Regions from separate parts of the Trinickia sp. LjRoot230 genome, predicted to be linked through region 1. Evidence: predicted binding sites of a transcription regulator. Region 1 holds the regulator's gene; the other holds the start of a gene.
The links. The regulator FNR, encoded in region 1, switches genes on or off when oxygen is low (the NO sensors DNR and NnrR bind a similar motif). The targets are predictions, from matches to a motif close to TTGATNNNNATCAA.

Region 1 (8,257 bases):
CGATCGGCTCGCCGCTACGCACAGCATCGGCTGGTTTCGCGAAACCGTCATCGACACCGTCCCGCGCGGCTACCGAGGCGCAGGACGGCGCATCTATCCGGGCTATCTGCAGCATGCCGCCATCGTCACGGCCTATCCGCATCGCCAGCTTGCACTCGAATCGAACTATTGGACGAGCCGGCTAAGCGGCGACGCAGCGCGAATCGTCGCCAGTTTGCGTGCACTCAACGAATACGAGGCCGTGCTCGATATGACGGAGGACTATTTCCTCGATACGCTGCGAGTCATATTCCAGGAGCAGCGGCTCGCGCGCGGCACGTGGGACGTCGCCGGACGTCGCGTGGACTGCGCCGCGCTCGCGACGACAGCACTTTGCACAGTCGAAGGAGATCGCGACGACATCACCGGCGCGGGCCAAACGCACGCGGCGCACGCCGCATGCGGCGCACTGCCGGAGTCAGCGCGGATGCGTCTGACAATAGACGATTGCGATCATTACGACCTCTTTACCGGCCCGCGCTGGCGCGAGACGATCCATCCCGCGCTTGCCGCGTTCTGGCGCAAGCACGCGGCCGATCGACACTCGTCTTAATGCCCCTCGGTCTGCACATAGCGGTCCTTGATCCGTGTCACGCGGTGCCAGTTGTCGATGAAGGGACCCCGGCCTTCTCCGCGTCATGCCGAACGAGCAGCACGGGCACATCAGTTGCCCGCAACAACGACTCGGCTACGCTGCCTAACATCATCCTGCGCACGCCGCGGCGTCCATGCGTGCCGATCGCGATCAAGTCCGCATCGCATTCACCGGCCGTACGCGCAATCACGGCCGCAATGCTTTCGCCGCAGGCGTCGACAGCGCGCGACGTACCGGTTACCCCATTCGCCTCGAAAAGCGCGTCGGCTTCTTCGAGGGCCGCCGTAGCCGCCTCAATTGCCGCGGGGCTGGCGCTCGCCCCGCCTTGATAGACCGCGCCAACCTCAACGAGCTGCGGCGCTTGCTCGACGACGCTTACAGCGGTGAGCGAAGCGCCCGACGCGCGGGCAATCTTCACCGCTTCGTCGAGAGCGAGGCGTGAAGCGCGACTACCATCGACGGCCACCAAAATACGTGCATACATGATCGTCCTCCGGGGCTTGCGCCCGTTGCCCTTTTTGTGCAGCGATAATCCAGCGATAAAAGTGTGCGACCAGGCGCCGCAGGGCTGCTTGACCGGGATCAACGAGGCTGCGGATTCGACGCGCCTGAACAATCAGCGCTTTTTACGGCCGACGTAGGACAATTCTTACATCGCTTCGTCAACGCTTACCCGATTTTCGTACACCGCCGATAGGTTTCCCATGCAAGGTTCGCCATACTTCATGGCATGGAAAACCATGTGCCACGCATGACCGTGCAGCACGATACGAGCCACCGGCGGAGGCCAATATGTTGCTAGACCTCGATCGCACCAACGATATTTCCCCTTCGCCGGCGCTCACGCAAACGCCGCGCTACGCGCCTGCATCCACGGCGACACGCGCCGGTGGCAACTGCCCGACTTGCTCCCTGCGCGGGGCTTGCATGTCCAAGGATCTCAATATCCACGAGCTCGCGCGCTTCGATGCAATCGTCAGCGCAACACGCATCGTCAAACGCGGAGAGGCGCTTTATCGTACCAACGACGTATTCCAGAGCATCTACGCCGTACGCGCCGGCTCGTTCAAGACTGTCGTCATGCACCGCGATGGCCGTGAGCAAGTCACGGGCTTTCATCTGACAGGCGAAGTGCTTGGCCTCGATGGCGTTTGCGCGGAACGCCACAGCAGCAGCGCGATCGCCATCGAAGACAGCAGCGTTTGCATCATCCCGTACTCGCTGCTGGAGTCGATGTGTGCAGAATCCACGCAGTTGCAGCAACAGATGCTGCGCACGATGAGCGGGGAAATTGTGCGCGAATCGTCGCTGATGATGCTGCTCGGCACGATGAGCGCGGAGCAGCGCGTCGCTACGTTCTTGCTGAACCTCTCGGGCCGCATGAAGGCCCGCGGCTATTCGGCAGCCGAATTCAACTTGCGTATGACGCGCGAGGAGATGGGCAACTACCTCGGCATGAAACTCGAAACCGTGAGCCGCATGTTCTCCAAGTTTCATCGTGACGGTCTGGTGGAAACACGTGGCAAGCAGATTCGCATCGTCGACCCCGACGCGCTCGCGCTCATTTGAGCGCAAGCGCATCGCGGGGACATGACCGGCGCGTCCATCACTGCGTCATCGTCAATACCGCGGCGCCCGCGAGGCGCCCTTCGCGCAAATCGGCCAGCGCGCGGTTGGCTTGCGTCAATGAATAGACGGTCGTTTCGATTTCGAGCGGTATCTCGGCTGCGATGCGCATAAATGCGTGGCCGTCCTCGCGCGTGAGGTTCGCCACCGAAACAATACGCCGCTCCCCCCATAGAAGATCGTAAGAAAAAGCGGGGATCTCGCTCATGTGAATGCCCCCGCACACAACGATGCCGCCCTTCACCACCGCATCGAGCGCGACGGGCACGAGCGCGCCCACCGGCGCGAAGATCAGCGCCGCATCGAGCCGCTCGGGTGCGCGTTCATCGCTGCCGCCGGCCCAGTGCGCACCGAGCCGCCGTGCGAGTTGCTGTGCTGCCGTGTCGCCGGGGCGAGTGTAAGCGTAGACCGTGCGCGCTTGATGGCGGGCCACCTGCGCGACGATATGCGCGGCTGCTCCAAATCCATAAATGCCGATGCGCCCGGCATCTCCAGCCATAGCGAGCGTTCGGTAGCCGATTAACCCCGCGCACAGGAGCGGCGCAGCTTGCACGTCCGAGTACCGCGCCGGCAGCCGCAGGCAGTAGCGGCTATCTGCCACCGCACGTTGCGCGTATCCGCCGTCGAGCGTGTAGCCGGTGAACGCCGGCGCGTCGCACAGATTCTCACGACCGCTGCGGCAATAGCGGCACCCCCCACAGGCATGGCCGAGCCACGGCACGCCGACACGCTCGCCAAGCATGAAATCGGTCACACCTTCGCCAAGCCGCGCGACGGTCCCGACGATTTCATGACCCGGGACCAGCGGCGTCTTAGGATCGCGCAGTTCGCCGTCGACGATGTGCAAATCGGTGCGGCATACCCCGCACGCATGCACATCAATCAGCAACTGACCAGCTTCTGGTACCGGCTCGGGCAGCTCCCGCTCGCATAAGAGCGGCGAATGCCCATCGAACACCATTGCGTGCATCGTCGTTCTCCCCACTCGGGTACGACCAGTCACGGAAGGCCAAACGCCGGGCTTTTCCGATGAGCCAAGCATAGTCGAATGCGCGCGCTGCGCAACTTGACCTGAGTCAACGATGTCCGTGCCGATGTTACGTACACTGGTCATCGTCGGCTCACGCGACCCTTTTGAGGTATCGAAGCATGAATGCGCCGCATCGTCTGCCACTCGCGGCACTCGCCGCGCTCGTCGGCTTGGCTGCCATTAGCAGCCAGGCGCTCGCGCAACGTAACGAGCCCACCGCGCTGATTGATCAGCAACATTGCATGTTCTGCCACACCGTCGATGCCGCGTTTCTCGCTCCGTCGTTTCAACAGATCGCCGAGCGCTATCGGAACGACCCGAACGCACGCGTGATGCTCGAGCACAAGCTGCAGCGCGGCGGCCATGCGCATTGGGGCGACATGCCGATGCCGCCACCTTCGGAGCGTGGCGGACCGCTCTCCGAGCAAGACGCGCATACGCTCGTGGATTGGGTGCTCGCCCATTGAGCGGCAGCTCGCTTGCCTCGTACTCACTACCAGGAGAACAGCACGATGCGCATCACCGTCCACCTCAGCACATTCGATCATCTCAATGCCTGTGCCTATGCGATTCTCTGGCTTGATCCCGAGCGCGGTCAGTGGTCGCGCGAGAGTCATTTCGGCTTGGATCTGCCTGCTTGGGGGACGCTGCGCAACGCGCCCCACGCCACGGAGATCTGCGCGCAACGCGGCGGCTCGCCGCTTTTCTTGCTCGAGGGGCTCGAACTCAACGGGGACACCGGACCGTTCGAGGGTGAGACCGGCGGCGCACTGTGGCGCGGCGGACGGAAGCACTCGACGGGGCATTGGTATGTGCAATGCGTCGATGAGGATACCGTTCAGCCGGAAAACAGCGTCTTTGCAGGCGACGACATCGTCTGATAGAAGGCAAGCCGCCCCCATCGATCGCGCCGCCGCATGACACCGGTTCAGCCCGCCGCGACCGTACGTTGGCGCTGCTCGCCGAGGCCAGCGATGCCCAGACGTATCGACTGCCCGGCTTTCAGATAGACCGGCTCAGGTTTGATGCCAAGCCCGACGCCCGGCGGGGTGCCGGTCGAGATCACATCGCCCGGCTGCAAGCTCATGCACTGCGACAAATATGAGACGAGCTTCGCCACGGTGAAGATCATCGTGCGCGTATTGCCGTTTTGATAGCGATGACCATCGACTTCGAGCCATAAGTCGAGCACCTGTGGATTCGTCACTTCGTCGCGCGTGACAAGCCACGGTCCGATCGGGCCGAAGGTGTCGAAGCCCTTGCCCTTGTCCCACTGCCCGCCCCGCTCGATCTGCCATTCGCGTTCGGACACGTCGTTGACGACGCAATAGCCCGCAACGTAATCAAGCGCATTCGCCTCGTCCACGTTTTTGCAGGCGCGTCCGATCACCACACCCAACTCGACTTCCCAATCCGTCTTCACCGAGCCGCGCGGGATCTCGATGTCGTCGTTCGGTCCGACGATGGCGCTCGTCCACTTGTTGAAGACGACAGGTTCGCCCGGAATGGGCATGCCCGATTCCGCCGCGTGATCGGCGTAATTGAGGCCAATGCACACCATCTTGCCGACGCGGCCAACGCAAGCTCCGATGCGCGGTTCGCCGTCGACGAGCGGCAGCGTCGCCGGATCGATCGCACGTACGCGGGCAAGCGCGGCATCGGAGAGTGCCTCGCCGGCAATGTCGTCGATATGCGAGGACAGGTCGCGAATGTTGCCGTCGGCGTCGACGAGACCTGGTTTTTCCTGGCCTTTCGGCCCGTAACGAAGCAGTTTCATAAAGGTGTAATCGCGTTAAAAATGATAGCTTAAATTAATTAGTTCAATCAATTCAATCAGTTGGACCAGCCGCCATCAATTAGATGGATTTGCCCCGTCGTAAACCCAGCTTCGTCCGATGCGAGATAAGCGGCGAGCGCGGCGATTTCTTCCGGTCGGCCGATGCGGCCCATCGGCTGGCGTGCGACAAAAGCCGCCTCGATTTCGGCCACGGACTTGCCCTGCTCCAGCGCCTGCGCGGCGACACGCGCCGTCAGCGACGGTGAGGCCACCGTGCCCGGGCAGATTGCGTTGCAGCGCACTCCGCGTGTGACGAAATCAGCCGCCACCGATTTCGTCAGGCCGATCACGGCAGCCTTCGACGCACCATAGGCGAATCGATTCGGCACGCCCTTCACACTCGAGGCCGCGGACGCCATATTGACGATCGAGCCGCCACCGCGCTCGAGCATCGCCGGCAAAAACGCGCGAATCGTACGGTACATCGATTTCACGTTTAGATCGAACGAAAAATCCCAGTCGGATTCCTCGCATTCCAGCACGCTGCCCGCGTGAACGAAACCCGCGCAATTGAGCAGCACGTCCACGCCGCCCAGTTCGGCGGCCAGCGCGGCAATGGCCGTCGCGTCCCGCACATCGAGCGGACGTGTCTCGAACGGTGCGTCGCCCAACAAATCGATGCGCACATCGGTGGCAATGACGCGCGCACCCTCGCGAGCGAGTCGCTCAGCGCAGGCGCGCCCAATGCCCTGCGCCGCTGCCGTGACGAGTGCGGTCTTGCCGGCGAGCCTGCCGGCCGGCGGTTGCGGAAAACGTGTTTCGGTCGCGTTCATGAATGCTCCGTTGAAAATCGGTCTGGGCCGTCACAAGTCATGGCAGATGCTTGTTGCGGGCGTTCGAATCGGGTTCAAGGCGTAGGCGCGTTCGCACGCATCAACCCATTCGTGCGCAGCGCGGCCCACAACGCGCTCGGAATGGCTGCAGCGAACGCATCGACATTGCCGCGCACTTCCCCGGCACTGCGCGCGCCGGTCAGCACGCTCGCCACTGCGGGGTGTGCGTACGGGAACTGCAACGCGGCGCTCGGCAGCGCCACACCGTGCACCTCGCACAGCCCTTCGATTTGCGCCACGCGTTCGATCATCTCGGCAGGCGCTTCGGCATAGTTGAACTTGAGCGCACTCGGGTCGCCTGCCCCTGCCGCTCGCGGCGCCCTGAGGTGACGGACGCCATGCGCGAGAATTCCAGAGTTGAACGCCCCGCCGATCATAATCGACACCCCGCGCCGCTGGCACTCGGGCAAAAGCGTATCGAGCGCGGCCTGCTCGATCAGCGTGTAACGTCCGGCCAGCAAAGCGCAGTCGAGATCGAACTCGCGCATCGCGTCTTCGATGACGGCCGCCTCGTTGACACCCAGGCCGATCGCGCCTACTGCGCCGGCCGCGCGTAGCTCGTCGAGCGCTTTAAAGCCGCTCGCGCTCAATTGCCGCCAATAATGGGCGTGATGTTCGCCGTGCGTCAGCGCGCCGATATCGTGCACCAGCAAGACGTCGATGTGTGCGAGCCCGAGCCGCTGCAAGCTGTCGTCGAACGAACGCAAGATGCCGTCGCGCGTGTAGTCGTAGACGGGTTCGAACGGCAGCGGATTCGCCCAACCGTCGCGCGAGGCCCGTGCCTGCGCGTCGCGGCGCGGCCGCATCAGCCTGCCGGCTTTCGTCGAAAGCACGAAGGCGTCGCGTGGGCGCTCGCGCAGCGCCGCGCCGACAAAGTGCTCGCTCTTCGTGTAGCCGTAATACGGCGCGGTGTCGAACAGGCGCATGCCGGCGTCCCATGCCGCGTCGATGGTCGCACGCGCGTCGGCCTCGCCGACCTCGCTATAGAGCCCGGCGAGCGCCGCGCAACCGAGCCCGAGCGCCGTTGCTTCCACGTCCGAGCGGCCAAGCCGGCGCCGCTCGCCCACCGTTCGACGCTCAGCAGCGCTCATGCGTGCGCCCGCGCCGAAGCAATCGGAACGATCGGCAGGCAAGCGGGGCCTACCGGCTCGAACGTCTTGTACGTCAAAATGAATTCCTGATGGCCGAGCAACTCGGACTTCGAGCGCTGGCCGTTCGCCACGGCCACAGTCACATCGACGATCTCGTGGCCGAGCTCGTCGAGCGTGCCCCGGCCTTCGAGAAGGCGCCCCGCGTCGATATCCATATCGCCCGACAAATTGCGATAAGTGGCGGGATTCGCACAGATTTTGATGACGGGTGAGATGGCCGAACCCACCACCGACCCGCGGCCCGTTGTAAAAAGAATCACGTGACAGCCGCAAGCGATCAGCTCGCCGATCTCCGCGTTGTCGCTGATATTCGGAAAGCCGAAGCGCGGCTCGCCGTCAGGCACCACGTCGAGCAGATAAAGGCCGCCTGTCGGCGGGATATCGCCCGGCTTGACGATGCCCACGATCGGCGAAGCGCCGCTTTTCGCATAGGCGCCGAGCGACTTTTCTTCCTGTGTGGTCAGTCCGCCATCGGCGTTGCCAACCGCAAAGCTGCCATGACCCATGATCGTGTAATAGCGCGCCGCTTTCGCCACGCACGCGACGATCTCCTCGCCGAGTTCCGGTCGCGCCGCGCGCGAACGCATGTGGAATTCGCAGCCCACGAGCTCGCCCGTTTCCTCGAACACGCACGCCGCACCCCGTTCGATCAAGGTATCAAAAGCCCGTCCGACTGCCGGGTTCGCCGTCATCCCGCTGGTGCCGTCCGAGCCGCCGCAGATGGTACCGACGATCAGTTCGTTCAAGTGCATCGGTACCGTGAGCTGCGTACGTAACGCTTGCCGCGTGCGTTTGACCCAGTTGATACCGCGCAGCACGGTGCTGCGTGTGCCCCCGGTTTCCTGAATCGTCAAAATCTCGGCCGGCCGCCCGCTCTCTCGGACGAGATCGGCCAGATAGTGCTTGTTCATGCTCTCGCAACCGAGCGACACGAACAGCACCGCGCCGACATTCGGATGCGTCGCGATGCGCGCCAGCATTTTTTCCGCGTAAGCGTTCGGATAGCAGCCGGGAAAGCCGATCAAATGCACATCGGGCTCGTCGTCGTGCGCGTTCGTGGCGTCGAAATCGGCGTCGAAGGCGTCCAGCGCATCGGCGGCATCGAGGTCGTCGGGCAAAGTTGCGTTGTCATAACGCGCGCCAAAG
Region 2 (8,257 bases), on a different contig from region 1:
ATCCGCCTTGCGGTGCGAAGCCCCGACGTGGGTACAACGACCGCGGCCAGCAGCTCGTCAGTGTGAAGGCTCCCTTTCATCAGGGCCGCGACCTTGCCCGCCGCGCCGAGTTCGACGGCACGCGCTGCTGCGGCATGACTATGTTCGACGGCTTCGATCTCGATGTCGCCAAGGTCGATCTGCGCGATGTCGGCCGCCGCGCGAATTTTTGCCACGGGTCCGATCAGGATCGGCTCGATCAGCTTTTCGCGGCGCGCTTCGACCGCTGCCTGAATGGCCTCGGGGGAGCAGGGGTGGACGATTGCGGTGCGTATTGCCGGTTGAAGGCGCGCTGCGCGGATAAATGCTTCATAGCGATCGTGATGTCGGACCGTTATATCCGGGCGCGGCATGCGCGGCCATGCGATCGGGCTCGTTGGAGCAATCACTGTGGCTTTCCCGCGCAAGACCGTCTCGGCGTTCTGATTCGTGCAGCACGTGTCGAGCACGACAATGTGCTTTTGCGGTTGCTTTGTCCTGACAGTGACTGTGGCGGTGATCGTGTCGCCCGGCACGACAGGGCGCTTGAACTCAAAGGTTTGCTCAAGGTAGATCGTGCCGGGGCCGGGCAGCTTGGTACCTAGGACGGCGGAGATGAGCGCCCCTGTCCACATGCCATGCACGACAACATGACCAAACACGTCCTGCGCGGCGAATGCTGCATCGAGATGAGCCGGATTGACATCGCCCGATACTGCCGCGAAAAGCGCGATGTCATCCCGATCGGCGGTGCGTGTGATCGACGCGGACTCGCCGACTGCGAGGTCGTCGAATGGGCGGTTATGCAAGAGGCTGTCGTTCATATACACCTTCACCTCTGGAAAACGTAAGTGCCTGGCGCGTCTTCAAGGGTCGGCGTGGCGACGTCGGGCAGACCCATCCGCGGCGGAGATGAGCGCTTTGCCGAAGAATGCTCGTCAAGCCATTCGACCCACGCTGGCCACCAGGAGCCGTCGTGCACTCGCGCCGTAGCGACCCATTCAACTGGCCCGACATACATGGCGTCGGCATCGGTCACGCTCATTCGAAATTGGCGATGCGGATGTCCAGGCTCATTGACGATGCCGGCGTTATGGCCGCCGCTCGTGAGTACGAATGTTACAGGCGGATCGTGCCTTGCCAATCGCGCGAAATCTTCGAGCGCATTAAAAAAGCCTTTCGCAAAGTTCATCCCGAAAACGTCGACAGTGCGTTCGACGACTTCGGGGTTGGTCATCGGGAAGTTCGCCGGAGAAAAGATATCGAGCACTTGCCTCATGGCGAACGACACGACGTCCTCATGATGACGCGTCGTTCCCGGCACTTCATGCGTAGCTGCGCTCCACCATTGCTCGGCAAGGAAAAACGATTGTTGCCAAAAACGGAACGGCTCCAGTTGCCACGCCGCGCCGCGAAAACGGTGGTCATGGCTGGTGACGGCTGCGGGCGACGCAGGGTTCTCATCGGTTCGCACAGCGCTAACGCTCTCGGTCATGCTTAACACGTTGCTGGCGGTGAGGGACGCAAGCTCTAGCCGTTTGCCGGGGGCGGCAATAAGATGAATGAGCCAATCCGCAAACGCGAGTGTGAGCGCGGCCGGCGAAAGGCCGAACGTCGCACGTGCAATCATTGCCTGCGTTGCGTGATCGAGCGAACGGAACGGAGTATCCGATACGCGGCCTGGTATCGGCTCTGTTGTCACGTCGCAGGTCGTCGGGTCGGGCCTTCTTCGCGAGTCCATTTTTTTTATCCAGTCAGCGTGCGGTGTATGACGGCCCATATCACCCGGCTTATATTGATCGTCGATGCATTGCGCGATTCAATGCTTTCATCAGCTTCCCTGATTCGGTTTTCGCCGTTATTGCCAGAACGCAGACTCATCGGGACATGAGAACGGGTACCGTCATCGTGCCGAGCACCGTGCGCGTCACACCGCCTACCGCCCGCTCCAACGCGCGCGCGTGAGCGTAGGCGCCCATGACGAGTAGATCGGCATGCAGCGTGCTCGTCAGTTCGAGCAGCGTTGCGCCCGTGGTCGAACCTGAGGGGCGCGGGGTGACCGTGAAACTCGCCCGCACGCCGTGCCGCTCCAAATAGGCGGACACGTCGATTCCGGCCGGCTCTTTGTCGTCGGGATGCTTTGCGACCGTGGACACCGTCACGAACCTTGCCCGCTTGAGGATCGGCAGCGCATCGGAGATCGCGCGCGCAGCTTCGCGACTGCCGTCCCATGCAATGATGACGTTCTCGCCAAAGGACGAAATGTGATTCGCACACGGCAGCACGATCACCGGCCGTCCCGCTTCCATGACGAGGTCCGCCACGAAATCGCGGGCGATATGAGAGCGTTCGTCATCGGAAGCCTCCTGGCTCACTACAACGAGATCGGCATGGCGCGCGTGTAGCGTCGCAGCGTCGATCGCAGAGCCCGATGGAGCGCGCCATTCGAAAGCGCAGCCCGCGCGCCCCGCCGCCGTGACGAATTGATCGTGGGCGCGGCTCATCCGCTCGTCACTCTGCGATTCAAGTGTGGCGAGACTCAACGCCCCGTCACGTTGAAGCATTGGCCGAAACATATCCTGGCAAACAACATAAAGCCCGATCAGACGAGCGCCATGCCGGTTCGCGAGATCGAGCGCAAAGGCGAGGCGCATATCGTTGTGCCGGCTGTCGTCGATATGGACGAGCAGAGTTTTGTAGCTCATGGCGTCACCTTTGCGGTTTCCGATACTTTGGGCGTGCCGGTCGTGTCAACCTTGCCGGCTTCCTCGAAGCTGCCGGGAATCATCACCACGGGACAGGACGACGTCCGGGCGACGCGCTCGGCGACACTGCCGAGCACGAGACGGCGAATGCCACGTCTGCCGTGCGTACCCACAACGAGCAGATCGGCGTTCACGCTGCGTGCCTCTTGCAGAATGCGTTCGGCGACATCCATCCCGGGTCTGTCGATCTCGACGACGCGCGGCATCCCGTTCACGCCTTCACGCTGCATTGCCTTGAGTGTGTCCGAGCGAAGCTGCTTGCCTTCCCGCAATAGCGCCTCGAGCACGATCGACGGTTCGAAGCCGGGTGTCTGATAGGCGATGATTGGAACGTCGACCACGAAGAGCGGGATGAGCTCCGCGTGGTTCTCCCGTGCGGCGTTGAGCGCGAAATCGAATGCGCGTTGCGACGTCGGGCTGCCGTCTATCGGCGCCAGGATTCGTTTGTACATATCTGCACCTCTTCATTCAGTACCTCTTGGCCGCTCAATGCGACATCAGCACCGGGACGGTCATCGATTGCAGGATTGAGCGCGAGGTACCCCCAAGCGCCAACTCACGCCAGCGCGAGTGACCGTAACAGCCCATCACGATCAGATCCGCCCCGAAGTCGGCGGCGCGTGAGAGCAGCATTTCGCCGACGGACGCGCCGTGCACGCCCTCAATCTGCTGGGTGACGACATTCGCACCGTGGCGAGCGATGACTTCGGCGATGTCGACGCCCGGAATGCGCGTCGCGGGAGGCTCGCCGTCTAATGCATTCACAGTCAGGACCGCGGTTTGTTCCGCGCTGATAAGGAACGGCAGTGCGTCGTGCAGCGCGCGCGTGGCCTCGCGGCCCGCGTCCCAGGCAAGGAGAACGCGCGTGCCGACGGTCGAAAAATGGCCGGCGTATGGCACGATGAGGACGGGCCGTCCTGCGGACAACACCAGGTTCTCGGCGAATTGCTCGGCGACGAACGACTCTGGATCGTCCGGATCGAATTGGCCGATGATGGTCAGATCGGCGAGGCGTGCGGTTTTCGGCACGACCGTGTTTGGGTGCTCGCTCGAGTCGAGCCATGCGCCGTGCACCGTGGCGTGCACGATCTCGCTGTGAAAACGCTGTTCCAGCTCCGCTCGCTGTTCGTTGCGGAACGATTCCTGGTTGATGAAGTAGTCGGCCGTGCCAGCGTTGACGTAAACGGACGGCATTTCGCGCCGGGAGACGACAAAAAGAGCTGTGAGGTATGCATCGAAGCGCGTCGCGAGTTCCATGGCGAGTTTCAGTCGCGCAGGTGCCCGTTCGCTGGCATCCAGGTGAACGAGGATGTTTCTGTAATTCATCACAAAAGCCTCCAAGAGAGGAAACGAAGCGCACCAGCGGCGTTCGTTTCGACTCTAAGCAATGCGCGCGTGAAAGGATTGACGAAAATCAATCGAAAGCGGACTACCTCTATGCCTTTCTATCTGCCCCCGGCAACGAGCACGGGGGGGCGCCCGGCGCGGCCTACCTGCTGCGAGTTCCATTGACCGAAGTCAACTGTTGGTCGGAGGAGACGCTTAAAGTTCTGTTTTCATATGCGCGTCTCGGCAGTGTGCCGGCGCGCGATGCGACGCGCTCGACGGTGGAACCACAATAGGTCGTATGGGCCTCAGATAGCGAGATTATGTCGATGCTCTCAGATTCCGCATCACGTTCGCCCCTCAATTTCGAGGGGCACGTGCGAGCCGTGCGTGGCGCAGTGATCGGTGTGGACTTCGGCTCGGCGGGCTTCCTGCGATCGAAGACGCACTACAGATCGATGCGGGCCGCGCGCAACCTTTGCTTGCCGAAGACGTCGCATCCAAATGAGATTACTTCCGATATCCTCGAGCTCGCGCGCGTTGCGGCTCCGATTCACAATCACGCGATAGCAAAGACATATTCATGAAGCACCCGATCCTTGTATTGAACGCTGGGTCGTCCAGTCTCAAGTTCTCGATCTTTGAATCGCTCAAGCATCACTCGCTCGTCGTTGCCGCACACGGCGAGGTGGAGCGTATAAACGATAGGCCGCATCTGATTATCAAAAATTCGCGAAACGAGACGATCGCCGATAGCGACATCGCAGGACGCGGGCATCATGGTGCGATCGCTGCTATTCACGAGTGGTTTGCGTCACACGTTGGCGGTGACGTCGGATTTGACGGTGTCGGTCATCGCGTGGTGCACGGCGGTCAGCGTTTTGTCGCTCCGGTCAGGATCGATGCGGAAGTGCTTGCGGCAATCGAGGCGCTGGTGCCGCTCGCCCCACTACATCAACCCCATCATGTCGAAGTAATTCGCGCGATCAGTGCGGTTGCGCCGGACGTCGTGCAAGTGGCGTGCTTCGACACGGCTTTCCATCGGACGATGCCGATGCTCGAGCGTGAGTTTGCGCTGCCCCGCGCGCTGACCGCGCGGGGCATCGTGCGCTATGGGTTCCACGGTCTGTCGTACGAGTACATCGCCACAGCCCTCAGTGCGCTCGACCCGAACTGGATGCAGCGGCGCACCATCGTCGCCCACCTTGGCAACGGCGCGAGCATGTGCGCGCTCGCGAACGGCGAGAGCGTCGCAACCACGATGGGCTTTACTGCCGTCGACGGCTTGCCGATGGGCACGCGAACTGGCTCGCTCGATCCGGGTGTGCTGTTGTACCTGCTACGTCATGACGGACGTTCGATCGACGACGTCGAGCACCTGATCTATAGCGAGTCCGGCTTGCTCGGCGTGTCTGGAGTCTCGAGCGACATGCGCGAACTCACGCAAAGCAAGACAGCTGAAGCTGCGCACGCGATCGACTTGTTCGCTTACCGATCGGCGCGCGAACTTGCTGCACTGGCCGGTGTGCTCGGGGGGCTCGACACGCTTGTGTTCACGGCTGGCATCGGCGAGCACGCACCGAACGTGCGCGCGGCCATCTGCCAACGCGCGGCGTGGCTCGGCATCACACTCGACGAAGCAGCGAACGCAGCCAACGAGGCAATCGTATCGGACCGCCGATCCGCCGTCACCGTGCGCGTCATCCCGACCGACGAAAACCTCGTGATCGCGCGTCATACTCGCAATCTGCTGGACAGCTGACCCGTACACGGACAACCAGTCAACGTGCAAACACTGTTGCACGACCATTCTGATGATCGAACCATGTCGCGTGCCTGAAACATGAGCGGATTTTTTGACAGCCTCGAACTAAGTGGTCCGGACTCGCTTGACAGCCCTCGAGCTGCGCGCGCGTACCACTGGATACAGTGGGTCCTCTTCGGCAGCAGCCTGCTTGCGATCCCGGCCTTTTACATGGAACTCACGGCCAGCTCACCGTTCTTGCTGAACGCAGGCCGGATTCTTTACCTGTGCATGGCTACGGGCTTTGCTTGGTCGCTGGGTTGGATGGTGCATTTGAGCCGAAGGTACCGGCATCTGATTTGGCGCAATCGGTTCGACGTTTTAGTGTTGGTCGGTGCGGCGGCAAGCATTGGTTGGGGCGGCAACCCATGGTCATCGTTGGAATGGCTATTACGCATGACGTTCATGGGTATGGTGGCGCTGCGTATCGTTATGTCCCTGCGCCGTTTCCTTTCACCCAACCGGCTGCTTTCTTTGTTGATGGCGGGCGCCGCGTTGCTGGCATTGGCAGGTGTGGGGTTTTATTGGCTCGAACCGCGAGTGCACTCATATGCGGATGGTCTTTGGCTCGCATTCGAGAGCAGTGCTACCGTGGGATACGGGGACGTATCGCCAACGACACCTGCGTCGCGGGTATTCGCAGTTTTCGTCGTGCTATTCGGCTATGGCATGCTGTCTCTCGTGTTTGCGAGTATCGCCGCGAAGTTTATCGGACAAGAAGAGCGGCTGCTGCGGCATGAGATGCACCAAGATATAAAACGCCTACACGAAGAGATGGCTGTTATTCACAAGGAACTTCAGGGGCTGCGCGAATCCATGAACACTAAATGGCCGCCCGCTCCGGCAGGACATCTGGATGAATAAGGCTGTCCTGTGCTTCTGCGTTTTCAGGCGGATGCAGCGACCAATTAATGGAATACGACCTCGGCAACGCCGGCCATCGTACAGACAGCGACCACCGCCAGCGGCGCAACGCTCCACCGCGTGAGTAGAAAAAACCCGATCGCCGAGATGGAGAAATCGAGCGTGGAGCGGACTGCACTGGTCCAGACTGGCGAGTAAAGTGCCATCGCCAGTAATCCGACGACCGCGGCGTTGACCCCGGCAAGCACGGCAGCCATCGACGGATGCGTGCGCAATGCTTGCCAATACGGCAACGCAGCGAGGACGAGCAGCAGCCCGGGCAGAAAGATGCCGGCAGTGGCCAGTAAAGCGCCCGTCCAGTGGGTTGGCGCACCGGCCAGCATCCAGCCAAGAAAAGACGCGAAGGTAAACAGGGGGCCGGGGACTGCTTGCGCGGCACCGTAGCCGGCCAGAAAATCGTTTGACGAGACCCAACCGGTGGATACGGTCTGCTGCTGCAAAAGCGGCAGCACGACATGACCGCCACCGAAGACGAGTGCGCCGGATCGATAGAAGCTGTCGAACACTTTGATTGCCTGATTGCCATGCAGTTGCGCGAGGATCGGAAGGCCGAAAAGTAGGATGAAAAAGACGATCAATGCCACTGTGCTCGCGGCCCGGGGCACGCCGAATTCTTGCAGACGTTGTTGCGCGCGCCTGAAACCCGGCGGCATCGGCGTCTGGCAGAACAGCAATCCGAGCGCTGCGCCGAGGGCGATCACGATGACCTGTGCATAGACAGTCGGTAGCACGCTGAGCGCGGCCAGCGCGACGAGTGCAATAGCGGCACGGCGATGATCAGGGCACAGGCGACGTGCCATGTCCCACACGGCTTGAGCCACGACAGCGACGGCGACGAGCTTCAATCCGTGGATGAGGCCATTACCGAGTGGTCCGCTCAGACTCGGGGCAAGGACTGCAAACATTAGCAACAGCAGGATCGATGGCAGCGTGAATCCGCACCAAGCGGCGAGCCCGCCGAACCAGCCTGCTCTAAGTAAGCCAATCGAGAATCCGACCTGGCTGCTTGCAGGCCCCGGGAGGAACTGACACAGCCCGACCAGATCGGCGAACGTTTCATCGTCAAGCCAGCGTCGCCGTTCGACGAATTCACGACGGAAATAGCCGATGTGAGCGATTGGGCCGCCGAAGGATGTGAGCCCTAGCCTGAGGAATATAGAGAGAACTTCGAGCACGGCGCCTGCTCGTGTCATTGTCAACCTTTCTCAAATGAAAGCATCGGGAATCGCGCAAAGCCATTTACGTTGGCTTACCGGCATTGTTTTGATGCGAGCGGTCGTTTTGGTTGCCTTTGTTGATTCGCATCAACGCCGGCGCCAAGCTGGGGGGCAGGATATATCGAACAGAGAAAGAAATGGCGTGAGCGTAACAAACGGAGACGTACGATGGAAATATCATTTCGCGATTTGATGACGGTCAT

Region 2: ACSQ20_RS21280 (universal stress protein) is a predicted target of FNR. The motif match lies at 4,188-4,201, and genes of this name have one in related genera.

The regions. Positions count from the first base shown of each region.
Region 1 covers NZ_CAXUQX020000001.1:1,966,117-1,974,373, reverse strand. The annotation lists gene phaZ (polyhydroxyalkanoate depolymerase) at 1-592, shown strand, start outside; gene ACSQ20_RS09215 (universal stress protein) at 630-1,118, opposite strand; gene fnr (fumarate/nitrate reduction transcriptional regulator Fnr) at 1,427-2,203, shown strand; gene ACSQ20_RS09205 (zinc-dependent alcohol dehydrogenase family protein) at 2,241-3,230, opposite strand; gene ACSQ20_RS09200 (c-type cytochrome) at 3,410-3,757, shown strand; gene ACSQ20_RS09195 (DUF3564 family protein) at 3,803-4,171, shown strand; gene ACSQ20_RS09190 (ureidoglycolate lyase) at 4,219-5,067, opposite strand; gene ACSQ20_RS09185 (SDR family oxidoreductase) at 5,124-5,900, opposite strand; gene ACSQ20_RS09180 (aldo/keto reductase) at 5,975-7,051, opposite strand; gene ACSQ20_RS09175 (UxaA family hydrolase) at 7,048-8,257, opposite strand, start outside.
Region 2 covers NZ_CAXUQX020000002.1:499,075-507,331, reverse strand. The annotation lists gene ACSQ20_RS21300 (bifunctional enoyl-CoA hydratase/phosphate acetyltransferase) at 1-842, opposite strand, end outside; gene ACSQ20_RS21295 (poly-beta-hydroxybutyrate polymerase N-terminal domain-containing protein) at 851-1,759, opposite strand; gene ACSQ20_RS21290 (universal stress protein) at 1,896-2,723, opposite strand; gene ACSQ20_RS21285 (universal stress protein) at 2,720-3,235, opposite strand; gene ACSQ20_RS21280 (universal stress protein) at 3,270-4,109, opposite strand; gene ACSQ20_RS21275 (acetate/propionate family kinase) at 4,693-5,871, shown strand; gene ACSQ20_RS21270 (potassium channel family protein) at 5,953-6,777, shown strand; gene chrA (chromate efflux transporter) at 6,822-8,030, opposite strand; gene ACSQ20_RS21260 (hypothetical protein) at 8,223-8,257, shown strand, end outside.